DNA from 3 places in the Shinella sp. G-2 genome. Region 2 is predicted to be linked to each of the others. Evidence: predicted binding sites of a transcription regulator. Region 2 holds the regulator's gene; each other region holds the start of a gene.
What was found. Region 2 encodes LexA, which represses DNA repair genes until DNA is damaged. Its sites were predicted from a motif close to TGTTCNNNNTGTGTTCNG; they were not measured.

Region 1 (4,641 bases), on a different contig from region 2:
CGCGCATCTCGATGAGATCGCCGCTGCGGGTGACGTCCAGCCTGTCGATGGTGCGCACCGGGCTCCTGGCCTGGCACTGGGCCGCGCGGAAGGTGGTGAAGTCGTGTTTGCCGACCAGCACCTGGCCGGCCGCATGCATGGCCTCGTGGTCCAGGTCCTTGGCGACGAACCAGGCGCGGTTCGCCTCCAGCGCCAGGGGCGCGCGGCGCGAGACGATGCGGTAGAGATAATGCCGCCGTACCGCGGAAAACCGCGCATCGAAATCGTCGGGCACTTCCGCCGCATCGAGGATCGCGACACGCTCGCCCGCCATGCCGAGATGCGCATTGAGCGCGTTGCGGAGCGTATGCTCCTTCCACGGACGCGAAAGATCGGCATGGGCGACCTGGCCCATGGCGTGCACGCCGGAATCGGTGCGGCCCGCACCGCGGATCGAAACCGTCTCGCCGGTCAGCGACAGAATTGCCGCCTCGATGGCCCCCTGCACGGAATGGCCATTCTCCTGCCGCTGCCAGCCGACATAGGGCGTGCCGTCATATTCGATGCGCAGGCGATAGCGCGGCATCAGGCGAGGACCTCACCGGCGGCGACGGGCGTGCCGCGCAGGAAATCGGCCGCATCGAGCGGCTTTCCGCCGGCCTTCTGCAGCCGCACGAGCCGCACGGCGCCCGCGCCGCAGGCAACGGCCAGCCGGTCGTCGAGCACCGTGCCGGCCGATCTGGCGGCGGCCGTATCGATGCGCTCGCTCGCCAGCACCTTCACCCGCTCCGGCTTGCCGGCGACCGGCAGTTCGAACCAGGCGCCGGGAAAGGGCGAGAGACCGCGGATATGGTTGTGCACGTCCTTTGCGGACCTGGAAAAGTCGATGCGCGTCTCTGTCTTGTCGATCTTGGCGGCGTAGAGCACGCCGTCTTCCGCCTGCGGCGTCAGCGGCAGGTCGCCGGCCTCGAGCCTGCCCATGGCCTCGACCATCAGCGCGCCGCCCACCTGCATCAGCGCATCGTGCAGCTCGCCCGCCGTCATGGTCTCGGCGATCGTCACATGACGGGTCAGCGCGACCGGGCCGGTATCGAGCCCCTTGTCCATCTTCATGACCATCATGCCGGTCTCGGCATCCCCGGCCATGATCGCCCGCTGGATGGGCGCAGCCCCCCGCCAGCGCGGCAGGAGCGAGGCATGCCCGTTGTAGCAGCCGAGCCGGGTGCCCGTCAGGATCGCTTCGGGCAGCAGCAGGCCATAGGCAACGACGACGGCGACATCGGCATTGTGGGCGCGGAAGGCCGCGCGGTCCGCTTCGTCGCGGAAATTGACCGGCGTGAAGACGGGAATGCCGCGCTTTTCGGCGGCCTGATGCACGGGCGAGGCCACGAGTTCCAGGCCCCGGCGACCGGCCGGGCGGGGCGGCTGCGAATAGACCGCGACGATCTCGTGGCCGGCCTCGGCCAGCGCCTCCAGCGTCGCAACGGAGAAATCCGGCGTACCCATGAAGATGATGCGAAGGGCCATCGGTCAGCCTCCGTGAAAGGGAACAGGACGGCCTTGCCGCCTCAGAGCGCCTTGCTGCCGCGCATCTTCGCCGCCTTGGTGAACTTGCGGATCACCATTTCGCGCTTCAGCTTGGAAATATGGTCGATGAACAGCACGCCGTTGAGATGGTCGATCTCGTGCTGGAGGCAGGTCGCGAGCAGGCCATCGGCCTGCGTCAGCTGTTCCTTGCCGTCGCGGTCGAGATGCTTGACGGTAATGGCGGCCGGACGCTCGACCTCGGCATAATAATCCGGGATCGACAGGCAGCCTTCCTCATAGACCGACCGTTCGGCCGAGGAGGCGACGATTTCCGGGTTGATGAAGACGAGCGGCTTCTTGTCCTCACCGTCCTTGGCCACGTCGAGCACCAGCATGCGGCGGGCGACGCCGATCTGGATGGCGGCAAGGCCGATGCCGGGCGCATCGTACATCGTCTCCAGCATGTCGTCGGCGAGCTTCTTGACCTCGCCATCGATGGTCTCGATGGACTTGGAGACCTGGCGGAGGATCGGATCGGGAAGGATAATCAGCGGCTTGATGGTCATGCGCCTCCCTTAGCGCGGTTTGTTTGTGCTTTCAATCGACTTCACCCGGGTCGCGCGCGACTTGTTCACGTTATGATCTGGTTTTCGCCGCAATCCGTGATAAGGTCGCGGCATGATCGATCCCGCCCTCGACACGCTCCTCTCCTCCTTCCTCGCCCGTTTCGGTGGTCCCGGCCCGGCGCTGGTGCTGCTTGCGGCGGCGCTCCTCGCGGTGCTCGGCGTCCTTTCCGCCCGGCGCAGCCAGGCCCGCCAGCGCGAGGCCGCCGCCATGGCGGAGCTGCGCTTTGCCGAACTTCTGAAGGCGCAGACCGAGATGCAGGGCCGCGTCGCCGCCATGGCCGAAGTCTTCGGCTCGAAGCAGTCGGAAACGAACCAGGCGATCAATGCACGGCTCGACGGCCTCACCCAGCGGCTCGGCCAGTCGATCTCCGAACAGACCCGCGCCACCCACGAGAACCTGCGCCGCCTGCAGGAACGCCTGGCCGTCATCGACAACGCGCAGACCAACATCCAGTCGCTGGCGAAGGACGTCGTCGGCCTGCAGGCCATTCTCTCCAACAAGCAGACGCGCGGCGCCTTCGGCCAGTCGCGCATGGAGACGATCATCGCCGACGCGCTGCCGGCCGGCGCGTACCAGTTCCAGGCGCAGCTTTCCAACGGCGTGCGCCCCGACTGCACGATCCGCATGCCGAACGGCCAGCCGCCGCTTGTCGTCGATGCGAAATTCCCGCTGGAGGCCTGGAACGCACTGTCGGACGGCCGTTCGCCAGAAGCCGCCAAGCTCGCCGCCCAGCAGTTCCGCCGCGACATGGAGGTGCATATCCGCGATATCGCGGAAAAGTATGTGCTCGTCGGCGAGACGCAGGATACCGCCTTCCTCTTCGTACCGTCGGAATCGATCTTCGCCAGCATCCATGAGAATTTCGAGGCCGTCGTGCAGCGGGCGCACCGGGCGCGCATCGTCATCGTCTCCCCCTCGCTGCTCATGCTCTCCGTGCAGGTGCTGCAGGCGCTCCTGAAGGACCAGCGCATGCGCGAGCAGGCCCATGTCATCCAGGGCGAAGTGACGCGGCTGATGGACGACCTGACGCGGCTCGACGACCGGGTGCGCAAGCTGCACGGTCATTTCACGTCGGCGCAGAAGGATGTCGACCTCATCCTCACCTCGACGGAGAAGCTGGCGCGGCGCGGCGCGCGCATCGGCGAGCTGGAATTCGAGACGGTTTCGGCGCTTTCACAGCCGGCGGAGAAGGCAGCGGAGGGTCGGGCGGGCTCCTTGCGGCTGAGGGTAGTTGACGAGGACTAAGCGCCTCGGGCAGTGTCCGCCGGAAACGACAAGGGGCTTTCTCATGATCACCGTCCTCGGTTCCATCAACATGGACCTCATCGCCACGCCGAAACGCCTGCCAAAACCGGGCGAGACGGTGATGGGCACCAGCTTCACCACCGCCGCCGGCGGCAAGGGCGCCAATCAGGCGCTCGCCGCCCGCCGCGCCGGTTCCATCGTGCGCATGGCCGGCGCCGTCGGCGACGACCGTCTCGGCAGCCAGGCGCTCGCGCTCCTCGCCGACGCGGCCGTGGACCTCAACGGCGTGCGCTCGGCGGCGGAAGCGACGGGCACCGCCCATATCCTCGTTGCCGAGGATGACGGCGAGAACGTCATCGTCGTCGTGCCCGGCGCCAACGGCACCGTCACCGAAGAGGATGCAAAGCGCACGGTCGGCGCCATGACGCGCGGCGACTACCTCATGCTGCAATTCGAAATCCCCAATGCCTCCATCGAAGCCGCGCTCGTCGCCGCCAAGGCCCGGGGCGTCACCTCCGTCGTCAACATCGCGCCCTTCAGCCCGGACGCGCGCCGCCTCGGCGCGATGGCCGACATCCTCGTCGCCAACGAGACGGAGTTCGACCTCTTCGTCGGCAAGGGCGAGCTTTCGGCCGAGACGCGCGAGGCGACCATGCGGGCGCTGCACGGCGAAAGTGGCCAGACGATCATCGTGACGCTCGGCGCCGACGGCGTCATCGCCATCCGCAAAGGCGAGATCTTCCGTGCCGATGGCCTCGTCATCGAACCCGTCGACACGGTCGGCGCGGGCGATACGTTCTGCGGCTATCTCGCCGCCTCGCTCGATGCCGGCCTTGCCTTCAAGGATGCGCTGCGCCGCGCGGCGGTCGCCGGCTCGCTCGCCTGCCTCAAGCCCGGCGCCCAGCCCTCCATCCCCTTCGCCTCCGCCGTCGACGCGGAAGTCTGAGGCCGCTTCGCAAATGGAGCACGAGGCGTCGCATTGGCTGCGGCGCCTGAAAATTCAGCCGGTTGCGCCGATGCACCCGGCAATGCTTGGTTCTTTATTAATATTTTATCGGTTACTGAAGTCCTGAAACGCCGCGCCCTTGACGGGTGCGGTCCGTTTCCGGCGCTGGTCGCGCGCCCCGCCCTCCATGATGGAGACCCCCCGCAAACGAATGTGCCCCTTCGCGGCCGTCGCCGCGGACGTCTCTCATGGTGAGGATTTCATGTTCAAGTTCAAGGCCAAGTCGCTCGCGACGAAGCTCATCGCGGTCACCGGCG
Region 2 (4,641 bases):
CGCCGGCCATGCCTTCATGGGCACCGCCGGGCGGGGCGAGGCCGTGCGTATCTTCACCGGCGCACCGCTGCCCGCCTTTGCCGATACGGTTCTTCTTCAGGAAGATGCCGAAGTCCTCGAGGACGGCCGCATCCGCACGACGTTCCTCACGCCGAAAGGCCGGCATATCCGCCCGCGCGGCCAGGATTTCTCCGAAGGCGACGTGGTGCTGAAGGCCGGAGACGTGCTCGATGCCGGCCGCCTGACGGTCGCGGCCGCGATGAACCATGCCCATCTTGCCGTCTATGCCCGCCCCCGCATCGCCGTGCTGGCGACCGGCGACGAACTCGTGCCGCCGGGCACGCCACCCGGCGCCAGCCAGATCATCGCCTCCAACACCTATGGCGTTTCGGCCATCGCGCGGGCCGCGGGCGCGGAGATCATCGACCTCGGCATCGTCGGCGACGACAAGCAGGCCCTGCTTGCGGCCGTGCGCAAGGCCCTGGCGCAGGACATCGACGTGCTCGTCACGCTCGGCGGCGCTTCGGTCGGCGATTTCGACCTCGTCCAGCCGGTGCTCGGCGAGGCCGGCATGGAACTCGATTTCTGGCGCATCGCCATGCGCCCCGGCAAGCCCCTGATGGTCGGCCGCCTCGGCCCCGTGCAGTTCGTCGGCCTTCCCGGCAATCCCGTTTCCAGCCTCGTCTGCGCCCATCTCTTCCTCGAACCGCTGGTCCGCCGCCTCGCCCATCTGCCGCCGAAGAACCGGCTGCGGCAGGCCGTGGCCGCCGTGCCGCTCAAGGAAAACGACCATCGGCAGGACTATGTGCGGGCGCGAATCGCGCTCGACCCGGCGGGCAACCTGACGGTCACGCCCTTCGACAAGCAGGATTCTTCCATGATGCAGGTCTTCGCGAAAGCCGAAGGTCTGCTGGTTCGTCCCCCCAATGCCCCTGCGGCCTCGGCGGGCGCGCCCTGCACGGTCCTCCTGCTGCGCGATCCCGCCGCCTGAACAGTATTATTGTTTCAGCGGCCTCTTGCAGAACACATATGGAACAGATAGTGTATGTTCTGGATTTGTTTCACGATTCTCGGTGGAGAGGCCATGCTGACGCGCAAACAACAGGAACTGCTCCTGTTCATTCACGAGCGTATGAAGGAATCCGGCATTCCTCCGTCCTTCGACGAGATGAAGGATGCCCTGGATCTCGCCTCCAAATCTGGCATCCATCGCCTCATCACCGCGCTCGAAGAGCGCGGCTTCATCCGCCGCCTGCCCAACCGGGCGCGCGCGCTTGAAGTCATCAAGCTGCCGGACGCCTATTCGCCGAGCCTGCAGCCGCGTCGCGGCTTCTCGCCCTCCGTCATCGAAGGCAGCCGTGGCAAGCAGCCGGCGGCGCCCGCACCCGTGCAGCGCAGTGCGCCTTCTGCGGTCGAGATGTCCTCCTCGGTCTCCGTGCCGGTCATGGGCCGCATCGCCGCCGGCGTGCCGATCTCGGCCATCCAGAACAATACCCACGACATTACCGTGCCCGCCGAGATGATCGGCAGCGGCGACCACTACGCCCTGGAAGTGAAGGGCGATTCGATGATCGAGGCCGGCATTCTCGACGGCGACACGGTCATCATCCGCAATGCCAGTAGCGCCAATCCCGGCGAGATCATCGTTGCGCTCGTCGATGACGAGGAAGCAACGCTGAAGCGCTTCCGCCGCAAGGGCGCCTCCATTGCGCTCGAAGCCGCCAACCCCGCCTACGAAACCCGCATTTTCGGGCCGGATCGCGTCAAGATCCAGGGCAAGCTCGTCGGCCTCATCCGCCGCTACAACTGAGCCGCCACCGCCGGCGTGAAACTGCCGGTGCGCCAGTCATAGGCGCGATGTCGCGCCCAGGGCCGGTCGAGCGTTTCGACCGCGGGGGTCACGATGGCGGAGGACAGAGGAGCGGCAGACAGGCGCGCGGATACACCCGTACCCGCGTCAGCCGATTGCCCCGCGTCGGCAGGTCTGATTTCCAGTGCGCCCGTTCGCCGCAAGTGGCGAGCCGTCACCAGTCGCGCGCCTGAACGGCACGCATCGATCCGCAACGGAAACGGCACGACGACGAGATCGGCATTGTCGCAGGCCGTGCCGAGAAACGCGGTGTCTTCCAGCGTGACGATCCGCCAGCCGCTCGGCGATATCGCAGCACAGAAGGCTTTCGCCTCGCAGACGAAGGCCCGCGTCTTTCCGGCCGTGGCGAACGCGTCCGTCATGGCGGCCAGGGCGTTTTGCCGGTCCGCCTTCCGGCGCGGCCGCTTCCCATCCCTGGCAGTTTCGCCTGCACCGTCGGCGGCGTTCGCTTCTTCACGAAACAGTCCGGCGGTCTTCCGCAGCTCAGGCTTCCGGTGGCCGCTCAGGCGAAGCGCGCGGCGCCATTGATCGTAGATGAAGTCCGTCGGCCGGGCGCGGTTCGTTGCGGCACTGTCGTTCTCAAGGATGGCGACGAGACGCCCGTCTTCCGATACCAGCACTTCCGGCGCCGCGCCGCCTGGCCAGAACGCAAGGCCGGCGCCGAACAGCACGAGCAGCGTCCCGGCATGCCGCAGGCGCGTGCGCAGCAGGCAGGCAAGGCCGCCGCCGAGACCGATCAGCAGGAAGGCGAGCGGGGGAATGCGGCCCGTCACGATCTCCCCCTTCCAGCCGGCCACCCAGTTCGACAGCGCGATCATCCATTCGATGCCTTTGCCCATGATGGCGAAGGGAATGGCGTCGAGACCGAAGGGCATCAGCAGCACGGCGATGAGGCCGAACGGCATGACGATGGCGCTGATCACAGGCATGGCCAGCAGATTGCCGGCGAGCCCATAGGCGGGAATGCGGTGAAAGTGGCCGACGGAATAGATCAGCGTCGCAACGCCGCCGATCAGCGAGGACAGAAGCAGTCCGCCGAGGAAGCGGCCCACCGCCCCGCCGAAAAGCTGGAACGGTCCTCCCCGCCCCTCCTGCCGCGCCGGTCGCTCCCGCCAGGCGGCATAGCCGGCAACGAGGCCGAGCGTTGCCGCATAGGACATCTGGAAACCCGGATTGGTGATGGCCGACGGTGTCACCGCAAGGATGATGATCGCCGAAAGCGCCACATTGCGCAGGCTGATGGCCGAACGGCCGAAAAGCACGGCGACGAGCATGACGCAGATCATGATCCAGGAGCGCACCGCCGAGATCGCGCCGCCCGAAACGAGAATGTAGAGCGTCACCATGACGAGCGCACCCGCGGCCGCGATCTTCTTCGTCGGATAGCGTTCGGCGAACCCCGGTATGAGCGCCAGGAGCCCGCGTGCGCCGACCAGGAAGATGCCGGCCGCCAGCACCATGTTCAGCCCCGAAATGGCAAGCACATGGGCAAGTCCCGCCTGCCGCAGAGCCTCGACCGTGTCCTCGTCGATCGCGCGCTGTTCTGCCGTCACGAGCGCGGCGGCGATCGCGCCGGCATCGCCGCCGATGCGGCTGCGGATATGCTCGGTGAGGTTGTTGCGCCAGCCCGCGATCGTCTCCCGGATACGCCCCTCGAAACCGCTTTCTCCGGCCACGACCGCCGTCGGCGCGCTGTAGAAATAGCCGATGGCGCCCGTACCCGCGAAATAGGCGTCGAAGGTGAAATCGTTGAGCCCGGCAAGGGCGGGCCCGGAGGGCGGGTTGAGACGCGCTCGCCCGTTTATGCCGCCGCCGATCGCGACCGGCTCATGCCGGCTGCGCGCAAGCACGGTCACCACGCCGGGTGCGCGTTTCAGCACCGGATCGCGCGTTGCCTCCAGCGCGATGCGATAGCGAATGGCCCCGCGCGCATCGCTTTCCCGCGCCAGCACCCGGCCGCCGATCTCGCTCGTGACGGGTGCGTCCAGAACGACCGTATTCAGCCGCGCGCTTTCGAGCGCTGCAAGCAGCATGCCCGCCGGTACGAGGAACGCCGCGCCGGCCGCAAGCGCGATCCAGTCCTCGCGATGCCTGAGCCGCAAGGCAGGCCAGAGCGTCACGCAGAGAAGCAGGATCAGGACGCGGAGCGGCGGATCCGATGCGGCCGCGAACCAGAGCGCCGCCCCCATGCCGAGAAAGACCGGAACGAAGAGGAAGAAGTGGCCATGCGCCCGCTCCTGCGCAAAGGCCTCGGCGAGGTTCTGCCGGCCGAAGGCGCGATGCCCGAAGCGGAAAGCGGCATGGCGCAGGCGCGCCGAAAGCGTCGGACGCCGCCCTGTCGGGCCTGGCGCGGCTGGCGCGACGGCATCGGGAAGTGTTGTCCGGAAGGCATCGGCCTCGGACATGTCTTCCCGCTCGGCGACTTCCACCTTGGCCATGTCCCCGGCCCCGTTCCCTCCATGCGATTGTGCAATCGAACGGAGAAATCTTCAACCGTCAGATGCTTCGCAATTGCTAAGCCAGACAGAAAGGATGCCACCTCCATAATTTGAAGGACACTCTCAAAGGTTGCTTGCAACTTCCCGGAAAGGGTAGATATTGCGTTGCCGGAAAGTCCATTTCCGCAATGCACAATTTGCCTTTCGTATCGCTTGGCAGGGCACCGTAAATGGGCTAGCAAAACGAGCATGTTCATGGGCCGGGCACAACCTCGTGCCGCCATTTGAAACAACGGAGGATCGTTATGACAGGAACAAGCGCGGGTGTATCGA
Region 3 (4,641 bases), on a different contig from region 2:
GCGTTTCCGTCATGGCATAGAGCGCAAGGCCATGGGCGAGGGGGCCGGGGGCATAGGTCGTGGTGCCGCTGTCGATGCCGAAGAACGGCGCGCCGGTTGCAAGGCTGGTGCGCCAGGAGCGCCGGTCGCGGATGATGGGTTTCGGATCGGCAGTGGTGCCGGAGGTGAAGACGATCAGGAACGGCGCGTCGTCGTCGCCGTCGGGCAACGGGGGATGGTCGAGCGCCTTGCTTTCGCCGACCAGATGCGTCGCGTCCGTGCGCGGGTTGCGGATCCGCAGCGCATCGCCTTCGGCGGTGACGAGGAGGTCGGGATCGAGCGCGTCGATCATGCGCTGGCGCACGGCCTCGGGCAGGTGCGGATCGATCAGGGCGGCGCAGCTGTTGCCGGCGGTGGCGGCGGCGAAGGCGGCGGGAAAGAGCGCGTGGTTGCCGGTGAGGATCACGGTGAGCCGGTTCTGCGGCCCGATGATGCTGCGCCCCTCCGGCGCAAGAGCGGCGAGCGCGGCGAAGACCTGCCGCGCGGTGGCGGCGAGCGCACGATAGGAAAGAACCCGGCCCTCCAGATGGAAGGCCGGGCTCGCGGGATCGGTGGCGGCGTGCCGTTCGATGGCGCCGGACAGCGACATCAGGCGCGCTGCGGCAGCAGCGGATAGCCGGCGAGCACCGCGCGGCCGGCGAGCATGGCGACGACGGCCTTGATGAGGTCGCCCGGCACGAAGGCGAGCGAGGCGGTCGCGGCATTGCCGAGCGTCATGCCGGCGGCATAGGCGAGCCACGGAATGCCGAAGAGATAGACGACGGCGATGCCGCCGACGACGGACGCGGCGAGGAAGCCGGCATATTGCGAAAGCTCGGGCTGGCCTTCCTTCACCAGGCGCTCGGCAATGAGGCCGCAGACGAAGGCGCCGAAGACCCAGCCGATCAGATAACCGGTGCTGGGCGTTGCGAAGACGGCGAGACCGCCGCGTCCGCCGGCGAGGACCGGCAGGCCGATGGCCGCCAGCAGCAGCACCAGCAGCACGGCGGCCGCGCCGCGCTTGGCGCCGAGAATGCAGCCGGCCAGCATGACGCCGAGCGTCTGCGCGGTGATCGGCACCGGAATGAAGCCGAGCGTGATCGGCGGCAGCAGCCCGAGCACCACGATGATCGCGGCGAAGAGGGCGGCAAGGACGATGTCTCTGGTGGTCATGTCAGATTTCCCGATGGACAAAAGAGGGTGGGCATTTAGTGCCGCCGAAAACCGCGGGCGTCAATCGCCATGGCGATCGTGTCCGCGTTCTTCAGCGTCAGGATGATCAGCGGCACCAGCGTGGTGAGCGGGCGGACCGGCAGGCCGCGCGCGCGATGCGCCTCGGCGATGTCGTGATAGCGCGCCAGGATTTCCGGCACGAAGCGGATGACGAGACCGACCGCCAGGCTGACATCCGCCGCGCGCACCAGGCCGAAGCGCTCGAGCGGCAGGAGAAGCCGGGTGATCTCGTCCATGAAGGCGGAAATGCCCGTCGTTGCGGTGATGGCGGCGGCAAGGATGACGAGGGCGGAAAGGCGGCAGAAGGTGACGAAGGCCTCATGCGGCGAATGAAGGAACCAGTTTGCCGCCGCCACGAGGAGAACCGTGAAGAGCACGAAACGGACGCGCCGGAACGCCTCGGCGGGACCGATCCCGGTCGAGAGGTAAAGCGCGGCGGCAAGAGCGAGCGCGGGCGCCAGAACCCGCAGGTCGCCGATAGCGAAGAGCGCGATGGCGGCGATGAAGAGCAGCGCCAGCTTGCCGCGCACTGGCATGCGATGCAGCGGCGTGGCGCCGTCGATATCAAGCCCGTTCAGCACGCGGCGATCTCCCGGTAGGCCGCGATGGCCTCGGTCGGGCGGCCATCCGCCGCCAGCCGGCCCTCGTTGAACACCAGCACGCGCTCGAAGCTCTCGAGCAGCGCAAGATCGTGCGTGATGACAAGGACCTGTTCCGGCAGGGCCGCGACGGTGCGTTCGATGAGCGCCCGGTTCTTGAGGTCCAGCTGGTTCGTCGGCTCGTCGAGAATCAGAAGATCGGGGCCGGTGACGAGCACGCTGGCAATGGCGCCAAGCTGCGTCTCGCCGCCCGAAAGCTCGTGCACGCGGCGGCGCGCTAGATGGGAAATGCCGAAGCGCGCAAGGATCGCCTCGGTCTTCTCGGCGATCTCGGCCTTGCCGAGCCCGCGGTTCTTCAGGCCGAAGGCGATGTCTTCGGCAAGAATCGGCAGGATCATCTGGTGCTGCGGGTTCTGGAAGATGAAGCCGGTCCTGCCGCGCGCCGCCTCGGCGTCCGCCACCGTGTCGAGGCCGCCGACCGTCACCGTGCCAGCGGTCGGCTTCACCAGCCCGTTGATCAGCCGCGCCATGGTCGACTTGCCGGAACCGTTGAGGCCGACGACGCCGATGCGCCGTTCCGAAAGCGTCAGCGCCAGCGGATGCAGCGCGACGCGGCCGGCATAGTGCACCGTGGCGGCGGAGAAGACGATATCCAAGGCGGGGTCCCGTTTCAGAAAGTCGCTGCGACCTATAACACGGTGCGTCTCAAAGGAAACCGCAGGAGAGTTGCATTGCAAAGCGGATTCCCGGCACAAGACGGATGGAACAAACCAAGAATATGTGCCTATCATCCGGCATGACGATTCTTCTCTCCAACGCCGAAGCCCGGCGCATCTTCCTCGCCCGCCAGGGCCTCAGCGCGCCGCCCGGCCGCCTTCTCGGCAAGGAGGGGCTGCTGCAGCTCATCCACGACATCGGCTTCGTGCAGGTGGACAGCATCGCCACGGTGGAGCGCGCGCATCACCAGATCCTCTTCTCGCGCAACCAGACCTACCGCCGCGAGCATCTGTCGGAGCTTCTGGAGAAGGATGGCGAGCTCTTCGAGAACTGGACGCACGACGCCTCGATCATCCCGAGCGCCTTCTTCCGCTACTGGAAGCACCGCTTCCGCCGCGAGGACGCCAGCATCATCGAGCGCTGGCGCAAATGGCGCGAGCCGGGTTTCGAGAACGCTTTCGAGGAGACCTACCAGCGCATCGTCTCCGGTGGGGCCGTGCTCTCGCGCGATCTGAAGGCGGACGACCACAAGTCGGGCGGCTGGTGGAACTGGCATCCGAACAAGACGGCGCTGGAATATCTCTGGCGCACCGGCAAGGTCGCCATCGCCCGGCGGGAGAATTTCCAGAAGGTCTATGATCTCGTCGACCGCGTGCTGCCGCCCCATCACCATGCGCCGGATGTGGAGCACGACACCTTTGTCGACTGGGCCTGCCGCAGCGCGCTGGACCGGCTGGGCTTTGCCACCCATGGCGAGATCGCCGCCTTCTGGGACCTGATCTCGCCGGACGAGGCGAAGGCCTGGGTGGACGCCCATCGCGACGAACTGCGCCCTGTCACCATCGAGACGATGGACGGCAAGCCGCGCGCTTCCCATGCCTATGCCGATTTTCCGGACAATCTCGGCGATGTCCCGGAGCCACCCGCGCGCCTGCGTGTGCTCTCGCCCTTCGATCCGCTGATTCGCGACCGCAACCGCACGGAACGGCTGTTCGGCTATTTCTATCGCATCGAGATCTTCGTGCCGGAGCCGAAGCGGCAATACGGCTACTACGTCTTCCCGCTGCTCGAAGGCGACCGGCTCGTCGGCCGCATCGACATGAAGGCCGACCGCAAGGCCGGCACGCTCGATGTCAAGCGGCTCTGGTGGGAGCCGAAGACCCGCGTCTCCTCGGGCCGGCTGGAACGGCTGGAGGCCGAACTGGCGCGGCTGGCGAAATTCACCGGCGTGGACACGGTCCGCTATCTCGACGGCTGGCGCGGGGACGAAGGTTAGAGCATTTCCAGCCGAAGCGGGATCGCTTCGGCGTCGGACAATGCTCCAGCTCCCCCTTTTCAGGCCGTGACGGGCCTCCCGCCGAAGGCGGACTTGGCCTCTTGTGTCAGGGCGCGGAACTTCTCGGAGGCGCCCATCAGTTTCGCGTCCCATTCGGGATCGGGCGCCTGGCCGCGGATCGTCTCGAAATAGACCGCCATCAGGGCGGCGATGGCGAAGGGCTCCAGCACGGCGGCGCGAAAGGCCCAGGCGAAGACGATGGCGACGACGAAGCTGAAGGCCGCGGTCTCGCCGGGGAAGGCATAGAGGATGGCGGCGGCCGGCGCGAGCGCCAGCAGGAAGACCGCGATGGACAGGATCCACAGGAAGACGGCGAGCCAGACGGCGTTCTTCACCATCTTCAGCCCGTTCTGCGCATAGAGCACGAGGCCGTGGCGCGCGCTTTCGAAGGCATTGTCGCTGCCGGTGCGGATGTTGTAGCCGAGTACGATCTCGTCGACATAGGTCAGCGACAGGCGGATGACGGTGTTGGCGAAGCGCGCGATGCCGTCGAGGCCGGGAATGGGCAGGAAGGCGGCGATGCCGCCGATCAGCCCGGTGATCGCGGCGATGACGCCCTTGATGAGCTGGTCGAGCGCGAACAGCACATTCGCCTCGCCGAAGCGCGCGGCAACGACCTCGCGGCCATAGGCGACCTGTCCCTTGCCGTCCGGCAGCGCCTCGCCGTCGATCAGCTTGACGATGACGGCGATATGGGCGGCCTTGACCATGTAGAGCAGCCATTCGCGCGCCCAGTAG

Region 1: a site for LexA is predicted at 2,135-2,152, ahead of V8U06_RS09095 (DNA recombination protein RmuC). Genes of this name have one in related genera too.
Region 3: a site for LexA is predicted at 2,612-2,629, ahead of V8U06_RS11545 (energy-coupling factor ABC transporter ATP-binding protein). Genes of this name have one in related genera too.

The regions. Positions count from the first base shown of each region.
Region 1 is NZ_JBBEYH010000004.1:918-5,558, reverse strand. Features, by position in the region: gene truA (tRNA pseudouridine(38-40) synthase TruA) at 1-565, opposite strand, end outside; gene fmt (methionyl-tRNA formyltransferase) at 565-1,506, opposite strand; gene def (peptide deformylase) at 1,548-2,072, opposite strand; gene V8U06_RS09095 (DNA recombination protein RmuC) at 2,185-3,378, shown strand; gene V8U06_RS09090 (ribokinase) at 3,422-4,324, shown strand; partial or broken gene V8U06_RS09085 (PDC sensor domain-containing protein) at 4,587-4,641, shown strand, end outside.
Region 2 is NZ_JBBEYH010000009.1:140,773-145,413, forward strand. Features, by position in the region: gene V8U06_RS16410 (molybdopterin molybdotransferase MoeA) at 1-991, shown strand, start outside; gene lexA (transcriptional repressor LexA) at 1,085-1,810, shown strand; gene V8U06_RS16420 (ComEC/Rec2 family competence protein) at 1,801-4,308, opposite strand; gene gltA (citrate synthase) at 4,614-4,641, shown strand, end outside.
Region 3 is NZ_JBBEYH010000005.1:154,526-159,166, reverse strand. Features, by position in the region: gene V8U06_RS11560 (class I adenylate-forming enzyme family protein) at 1-628, opposite strand, end outside; gene V8U06_RS11555 (biotin transporter BioY) at 628-1,191, opposite strand; gene V8U06_RS11550 (energy-coupling factor transporter transmembrane component T family protein) at 1,227-1,832, opposite strand; gene V8U06_RS11545 (energy-coupling factor ABC transporter ATP-binding protein) at 1,826-2,506, opposite strand; gene V8U06_RS11540 (winged helix-turn-helix domain-containing protein) at 2,647-3,843, shown strand; gene V8U06_RS11535 (hypothetical protein) at 3,903-4,641, opposite strand, start outside.